Linked DNA regions of Aquabacterium sp. OR-4. Each later gene encodes a partner of the first gene's protein in a complex. Links are inferred from orthologs where the notes say so. Each region holds a gene or a part of one and is shown in the gene's direction. Other genes may lie near its edges.

The links.
Region 2: the proteins of mfd (region 1) and uvrA are in contact, whole or in part, in a crystal structure (PDB 4DFC), measured with the Escherichia coli proteins. The link is inferred for Aquabacterium sp. OR-4 from one-to-one orthologs.

The regions. Positions count from the first base shown.
Region 1 is NZ_JAOCQD020000001.1:1,538,532-1,542,637, forward strand. What follows is about bases 20-4,060. They hold mfd (transcription-repair coupling factor), read left to right. Parts: upstream 20-392; coding sequence 393-3,860; downstream 3,861-4,060. Other genes in these bases: ispD (2-C-methyl-D-erythritol 4-phosphate cytidylyltransferase), read right to left, coding at 20-138; N4G63_RS06535 (DUF4212 domain-containing protein), read right to left, coding at 3,876-4,060. Also shown: more of ispD, read right to left, coding at 1-19; more of N4G63_RS06535, read right to left, coding at 4,061-4,106. UniProt on the Escherichia coli protein: Couples transcription and DNA repair by recognizing RNA polymerase (RNAP) stalled at DNA lesions. Mediates ATP-dependent release of RNAP and its truncated transcript from the DNA, and recruitment of nucleotide excision repair machinery to the damaged site.
Region 2 is NZ_JAOCQD020000001.1:427,891-431,526, forward strand. What follows is about bases 4-3,574. They hold uvrA (excinuclease ABC subunit UvrA), read left to right. Parts: upstream 4-338; coding sequence 339-3,374; downstream 3,375-3,574. Other genes in these bases: N4G63_RS01720 (PEP-CTERM sorting domain-containing protein), read right to left, coding at 4-118; N4G63_RS01730 (P-loop NTPase family protein), read left to right, coding at 3,512-3,574. Outside these bases: more of N4G63_RS01720, read right to left, coding at 1-3; more of N4G63_RS01730, read left to right, coding at 3,575-3,636. UniProt on the Escherichia coli protein: The UvrABC repair system catalyzes the recognition and processing of DNA lesions. UvrA is an ATPase and a DNA-binding protein. A damage recognition complex composed of 2 UvrA and 2 UvrB subunits scans DNA for abnormalities.

The DNA.
Region 1 (4,106 bases):
CTCCACCTGCGCCAGCGCGGCCAGCGTGTGCGCCACCACCGGCAAACCGGCCAGCGCGACGTATTGCTTGGGCACGAACGAGCCCGAGCGGCTGCCGGTGCCCGCACAGGGCACCAACGCGAAACAACGGGGAGTCATGTCAGCCCCTCGTCCGGCGAATACGTCGGCCCGCAGGGGCACCCGGCCCCGCGAGTACGCAGGGCCACCCGCCGGGCGGGTTGGCGGGCCGGCTTGGGGGCGGCCCGGCGCTCGGCCCGCCCGCTTCGGTCAACAGTGTGTTCATGGGCGGGATTCTAGAATTCGCGTTCATCACGCCCCCGAGTCACGGCTCCGGGGCGTGCCGTCGTTTTCAGCGGCTGCGGCCGCGCTCCGTCTTTCCACCGGTCCTGCCCATGCAACTGCCCGTCATCGCCCCCGGCAAACGCTTCACGCTGCCACGGCCCATCGGCTCGGCCGATGCCCTGCTGCTGGCCCGATTTGCGCAGGCACGCGTGGGCGAGAAGAAGCTGCTGGCCATCGTCACCGCCGAGCCGGCCGACGCGCAGCGCCTGGCTGACGAGATGCCGTTCTTCGCCCCGGGGCTGCGCGCCACGGTGTTTCCGGACTGGGAGACCCTGCCCTACGACACCTTCAGCCCGCACCAGGACCTGATCAGCGAGCGCCTGGCCACGCTGTGGCGCATCCACAAGGGCGATGCCGACGTGGTGCTGCTGCCCGCCACCACGGCGCTCACGCGGCTGGCGCCGCCCTCGTTCCTGGCGGCCACCACCTTCGAGTTCAAGCAAAAGCAGAAGCTCGACGAGGCGGCGCTGCGCGCTCAGCTCACGCTGGCCGGCTACAACCATGTGAGCCAGGTGGTGTCGCCCGGCGAGTACGCGGTGCGCGGCGGCCTGATCGACCTGTTTCCGATGGGCTCGCCGGTGCCCTACCGCGTGGACCTGTTCGACAACGAGGTCGACTCGATCCGCACCTTCGACCCCGACAGCCAGCGCAGCCTGTACCCGGTGCCCGAGGTGCGGCTGCTGCCGGGCCGCGAGTTTCCGATGGACGAGGCGGCGCGCACCATGTTCCGCCAGCGCTGGCGCGAGAAGCTCGATGGCGACCCCACCAAGAGCCGCATCTACAAGGACATCGCCCAGGGCATCGCCACGGCCGGCATCGAGTACTTTCTGCCGCTGTTCTTCGAGCAGACGGCGACGGTCTTCGACTACCTTGGCGCCCAGGCATCCTTGGTGCTGCATGGCGAGGTCGATCAGGCCATCGAGCGCTTCTGGACCGACACGCGCGAGCGCCACCGCTTCATGGCCGCCGATCCCGACCGGCCGGTGCTGGCGCCGGAAGAGATCTTTCAGCGCGCCGACGAGTTTTTTGCCAATGCCGGCCGCCAGGCCACGCTGGTGCTGCGCGGCGATGAACCACTGGATTGGGCCCGCCCGCTGCCCGACATCGCCGCCGACCGCGGCGCCACCGAGCCACTGGCCGCGCTGGGCCGGCACCTCGACAGCACGCCGCACCGCGTGCTGATCGTGGCCGAAAGCGAAGGCCGGCGCGAAAGCCTGCTGGAGCTGCTGCGCGACCACAAGATCGAGCCGCCCAGCGTGGCCACGCTGGCCGAGTTTCTGGCCCAGACCGGCGATGAGCGCGAGAAGGTGGCCATCACTGCCGCGCCGCTGGCGGCCGGCTTCTTCTGGCACGAGCCCGAGGCGCCCGAGGGCGCGCTGGCGATCCAGTTCCTCACCGAGACCGAGCTGTTTGCCAGCACGCCGCAGGCCCGCCGGCGCCGCAAGCAGGAGCAGACCAGCAGCGTCGACGCGCTGATCAAGGACTTGTCGGAGCTTAAGGTGGGCGATCCGGTGGTGCATGCCAGCCACGGCATCGGCCGCTACCAGGGGCTGCTGAACATCGACCTGGGCGAAGGCCCGAGCGAGTTTCTGCACCTCGAATACGCGGACAAGGCCACGCTGTACGTGCCGGTGGCGCAGCTGCAGCTGATCAGCCGCTACACCGGCGTCAGCGCCGACGAGGCGCCGCTGCACCGGCTGGGCAGCGGGCAGTGGGAGAAGGCCCGCCGCAAGGCCGCCGAGCAGGTGCGCGACGCCGCCGCCGAGCTGCTGAACCTGTACGCCCGCCGCGCCGCGCGCGAGGGCTTTGCGCACCGTTTCAGCCCGCACGACTACGAGGCCTTTGCCTCGAGCTTCGGCTTCGAGGAGACGCCCGACCAGCGCGCCGCCATCCACGCCGTGATCCAGGACCTGGTGAGCCCCAAGCCCATGGACCGCCTGGTGTGCGGCGACGTGGGCTTCGGCAAGACCGAGGTGGCGCTGCGCGCAGCCTTCGTGGCGGTGCATGGCGGCAAGCAGGTGGCGCTGCTGGCGCCCACCACGCTGCTGGCCGAGCAGCACTACCAGACCCTGGTCGACCGCTTCGGCAAGTGGCCGGTGCGCATTGCCGAGATGTCGCGCTTTCGCTCGCCCAAGGAGATCCGGGCCGCGCTCGACGGCCTGGCCGACGGCACCATCGACATCGTGGTCGGCACCCACAAGCTGCTGAGCGCCGAGCTCAAGTACAAGCGCCTGGGCCTGCTGATCATCGACGAGGAACACCGTTTCGGCGTGCGCCACAAGGAGGCCATCAAGGCCATGCGCGCCGAGGTGGATGTGCTCACGCTCACCGCCACGCCCATTCCACGCACCCTCGGCATGGCCTTGGAAGGCCTGCGCGACCTGAGCGTGATCGCCACCGCCCCGCAGCGCCGCCTGGCGATCAAGACCTTCGTGCGCAGCGAGGGCAATAGCGTGATCCGCGAGGCCGTGCTGCGCGAGTTGAAGCGCGGCGGCCAGGTGTACTTCCTGCACAACGAGGTCGAGACCATCGAGGCCCGCGGCCGCCGGCTGGCCGAGCTGCTGCCCGAGGCACGCATCGCCATCGCCCACGGCCAGATGCCCGAGCGCCAGCTCGAGTCGGTGATGCGCGACTTCGTGGCCCAGCGCCACAACGTGCTGCTGTGCTCGACCATCATCGAGACCGGCATTGACGTGCCCAGCGCCAACACCATCGTCATCAGCCGCGCCGACAAGTTCGGCCTGGCGCAGCTGCACCAGCTGCGCGGCCGCGTGGGCCGCAGCCACCACCAGGCCTATGCCTACCTGCTGGTGCCCGACACCGAAACCCTCACCAAGCAGGCGCAGCAGCGGCTCGACGCGATCCAGAGCATGGAGGAGCTGGGCTCGGGCTTCTACCTGGCCATGCACGACCTCGAGATCCGCGGCTGCGGCGAGGTGCTGGGCGAAAAGCAGAGCGGCAACATGATGGAGGTCGGCTTCCAGCTCTACAACGACATGCTGGCCGAGGCCGTGCGCGCACTGAAAAACGGCCAGGAGCCCGACCTGCTGAGCCCCACCGGCGTGTTTGGCGGCAGCACCGATGTCAACCTGCATGCCCCGGCCCTGCTGCCCGACGCCTACTGCGGCGACGTGCATGTGCGCCTGAACCTCTACAAGCGCCTGGCCACCGCCAGCAAGCCCGAGCAGCTGGACGCCATGCTCGAAGAGATCACCGACCGCTTCGGCAAGCTGCCGGCCCAGGGCCAGACCCTGTTCGACACCCACCGCCTGCGCGTGCTGGCGCGGCCCTACGGCGTGGTGAAGATCGACGCCAACCCCAAGCTGATGAACATCACCTTCCGGCCCAACCCGCCGGTGGATGCGATGCGCATCATCGAGCTGGTGCAGAAGAACCGCGCCATCAAGCTGGTGGGCAATGACAAGCTGCGCATCGACCGCGAGATCGCCGATCCGAAGGACCGCGCGCAGTTTGTGCGCGAGGTGCTGCGCAACCTGGGCCAGCCAACCTCGGCCTGACAGGCCGCCATTGCCTCAGTCGTCTTGCGCGGGGCTGTACTCGTCGTCCAGGCGGTCCATGCGCAGCGAGTAGCCCCACACCAGCGCGCAGAAGATGAACAGCGCGCCCTGCGAGGCCATCCAGAAGCTGAAGGGCCAGCCAAAGAAGGCGAAGCTCAGTTCGCGGGCAAACACCGACAGCGCGATGGTCAAGACCAGCCACACCGCCAGCAGCAGCAGCGTGAGCCGCACGACGCGGCGCCAGTA
Region 2 (3,636 bases), 1.1 Mb from region 1 along the record:
TGTCGTACACCACGTTCAGCGCGTTGGCGCTCATGGGTGCCGACAGGGCCAGCACGCTGGCCACGGCCATCGGCGCCAGCGCCAGGAAACGGTTCTTGCGGGTCTTCGGGGCGGTCATCGTTGGCTCCTCTGGATACTCGGACTTGACAGAGTGGAAACTCTAGCGCCGCCGGCCCGTGCCGCGGCGGCGGCCCCCACCTGCATCCGGGGGGCCGGTGCCCCACTCCGGGGGGCGCAGTGGAAACAACTTGTGACCCAGCGCACGCCGACAGGCCCGAAACCGGCCGCGATGGCGCCGCCGACTATCATGTCCGGTTGCCCTCGAACTGCTGCGCCCCATGTCCCGCCCGTCTCCCGCCGAAGCCGCCACCGCAGCCCAGGCCCCGGCCGCCACGCCGAAACCGCCCGCCATCACCGCGTCCAGCCACCTGCAGATCCGCGGTGCGCGCACGCACAACCTCAAGGCCATCGACCTCGACATCCCCAAGCACAGCCTGGTGGTGATCACCGGCCTGTCGGGCTCGGGCAAGAGCAGCCTGGCCTTCGACACGCTGTACGCCGAGGGCCAGCGCCGCTATGTGGAAAGCCTGAGCGCCTATGCGCGCCAGTTTCTGCAGCTGATGGACAAGCCCGATGTGGATGTGATCGAGGGCCTGGCACCGGCCATCAGCATCGAGCAGAAGGCCACCAGCCACAACCCGCGCTCCACCGTGGGCACGGTGACCGAGATCCACGACTACCTGCGCCTGCTGTTCGCACGTGCCGGCACGCCCTTCTGCCCTGATCACAACCTGCCGCTGCAGGCGCAGAGCGTGGGCCAGATGGTGGATTTCGTGCTGGCCCTGCCCGAGGACACCAAGCTGATGATCCTGAGCCCGGTGGTGCGCGACCGCAAGGGCGAGTTCGTCGAGCTGTTCGCCGAGATGCAGGCCAAGGGCTATGTGCGCTTTCGCGTCGACGGCCAGATCGTCGAGGCCACCGAGCTGCCGGCGCTGAAGAAGAACGAGAAGCACGACATCGACGTGGTGATCGACCGGCTCAAGGCCCGGCCCGACGCCAAGCAGCGCCTGGCCGAGAGCTTTGAGGCCGCGCTGCGCGCCGCCGACGGGCGGGCCATCGCCTTCGAGATGGACACCGGCAAGGAGCATCTCTTTTCCAGCAAGTTCGCCTGCCCGGTGTGCAGCTACGCGCTGGCCGAGCTGGAGCCGCGGCTGTTCTCGTTCAATGCGCCGATGGGCGCCTGCCCGCACTGCGACGGCCTGGGGCAGCAGACGGTGTTCGATCCCGAGCGCGTGGTGGCATTCCCCAGCCTGAGCCTGGCCGGTGGCGCGGTGAAGGGCTGGGACCGGCGCAACGCCTACACCTTCAGCCTGCTGGAGAGCGTGGCCGCGCACTACGGCTTCGACATCGAGGCGCCGTTCGAGGAGCTGCCGCCCAGCGCGCGGCACACGCTGCTGCACGGCTCGGGCACCGACCAGATCGAGTTCGTCTACCAGTCGGAGACGGCCAAGGGCAAGCCGCGCATGGTCAAGCGTGCCCATCCCTTCGAGGGGATCATTCCCAACTTCGAGCGCCGCTACAAGGAGACCGATTCGGTCACCGTGCGCGAAGACCTGGCGCGCTACCAGGCCGCCAAGCCCTGCGCCCACTGCCACGGCACGCGGCTGCGGCGCGAGGCGCGGCATGTGTTTCTGGTGGGCGCCGATCGCGCCGATGGCCAGCCGGCGGTGCCGCGCCAGGCCATCTTCGAGATCGAGCACGCCACGCTGGCCGAGGCGCTGGCGTACTTCGAGGCCCTGCACCTCACCGGCGCCAAGGCCGAGATCGCCGACAAGGTGGTGCGCGAGATCCGCGCGCGGCTGAAGTTCCTGAACGACGTGGGCCTGAACTACCTGAGCCTGGACCGCAGCGCCGACACCCTCAGCGGTGGCGAAGCGCAGCGCATCCGCCTGGCCAGCCAGATCGGCAGCGGCCTGACCGGCGTGATGTACGTGCTGGATGAACCCAGCATCGGCCTGCACCAGCGCGACAACGAGCGCCTGATCGGCACGCTGCGCCACCTGCGCGACCTGGGCAACAGCGTGCTGGTGGTCGAGCACGACGAGGACATGATCCGCGCCGCCGATCATGTCATCGACATGGGCCCCGGCGCCGGCGTGCACGGCGGCCGCGTCATCGCCCAGGGCACGCCCGAGGCCGTGGCCGCCCATCCCGAGAGCCTGACCGGCCGCTACCTCTCGCAGGTGCTGCGCATCGAGGTGCCGAAGCAGCGCCGGGCCTGGGCCGCCGCGCCGTCGCCGGCCCCCGAGCCCGAGGCGACCGCGCCGCGCAAGCGCCTGCCCGACGGCAGCTGGCCCAGCTTCACGCAGAGCACGGCCACCTCGCTGCGCATTGCCAATGCCCGCGGCAACAACCTCAAGGGCGTGACGGTGGACATCCCGGTGGGCCTGCTCACCTGCGTGACCGGCGTCTCGGGCTCGGGCAAGAGCACGCTGATCAACGACACCCTGTACGCGGCGGTGGCCAAGAAGCTGTACCAGAGCCACACCGAACCCGAAGCGCACGACGAGATCGAGGGCCTCGACGCCTTCGACAAGGTGATCAACGTCGACCAGAGCCCGATCGGCCGCACGCCGCGCAGCAACCCGGCCACCTACACCGGGCTGTTCACGCCGATCCGCGAGCTGTTTGCCGAGGTGCCGATGGCGCGCGAGCGCGGCTACGGGGCCGGCCGCTTCAGCTTCAACGTGGCCGGCGGCCGCTGCGAGGCCTGCCAGGGCGACGGTGTGATCAAGGTCGAGATGCACTTTCTGCCCGACGTGTACGTGCCCTGCGACACCTGCGCCAGCAAGCGCTACAACCGCGAGACGCTGGAGGTGCTGTACAAGGGCCGCAACATCCACGAGGTGCTGGCCATGACGGTGGAGGAGGCGCGCGGCTTCTTCAGCGCCGTGCCGGCACTGGCGCGCAAGCTGCAGACGCTGCTGGACGTGGGCCTGGGCTACATCACCCTCGGCCAGAGCGCCACCACGCTGAGCGGCGGCGAGGCGCAGCGCGTGAAGCTGGCGCTCGAGCTCAGCAAGCGCGACACCGGCCGCACGCTCTACATCCTGGACGAGCCCACCACCGGCCTGCACTTCGCCGACATCGAGCTGCTGCTGCGCGTGCTGCACCAGCTGCGCGAGGCCGGCAACACCATCGTGGTGATCGAGCACAACCTCGATGTCATCAAGACCGCCGACTGGCTGATCGACATGGGCCCCGAGGGCGGCGCCGGCGGCGGCACCGTGGTGGCCGCCGGCACACCCGAAGACGTGGCTGCCTGCGAGGCCAGCTTCACCGGGCGCTTTCTGAAGCCGCTGCTGGCGCGTTGAGGTGGGGCACCCGGCGCCGCGGGTACGCGACGCCACCCGCCGCCGCGGGTCTTTACCTCACACAACGTTCGCGCAACAGCGCGGCGCAGGCCGCGGCCTAGGCTCACCGCCATGGTGTCTGCCGTGAAAGGCCTGCGATGAACTCCGCTGTGCTTGCCGTTTCCGAACCCCGTGCCGGCGCTGCGGCGCCGGTGCCCACGCTGGCCACGGCCATCACGCCGTCGTGGCGGCGTGTGCGTGCGCTCACCGCGCTGCCGGCGCG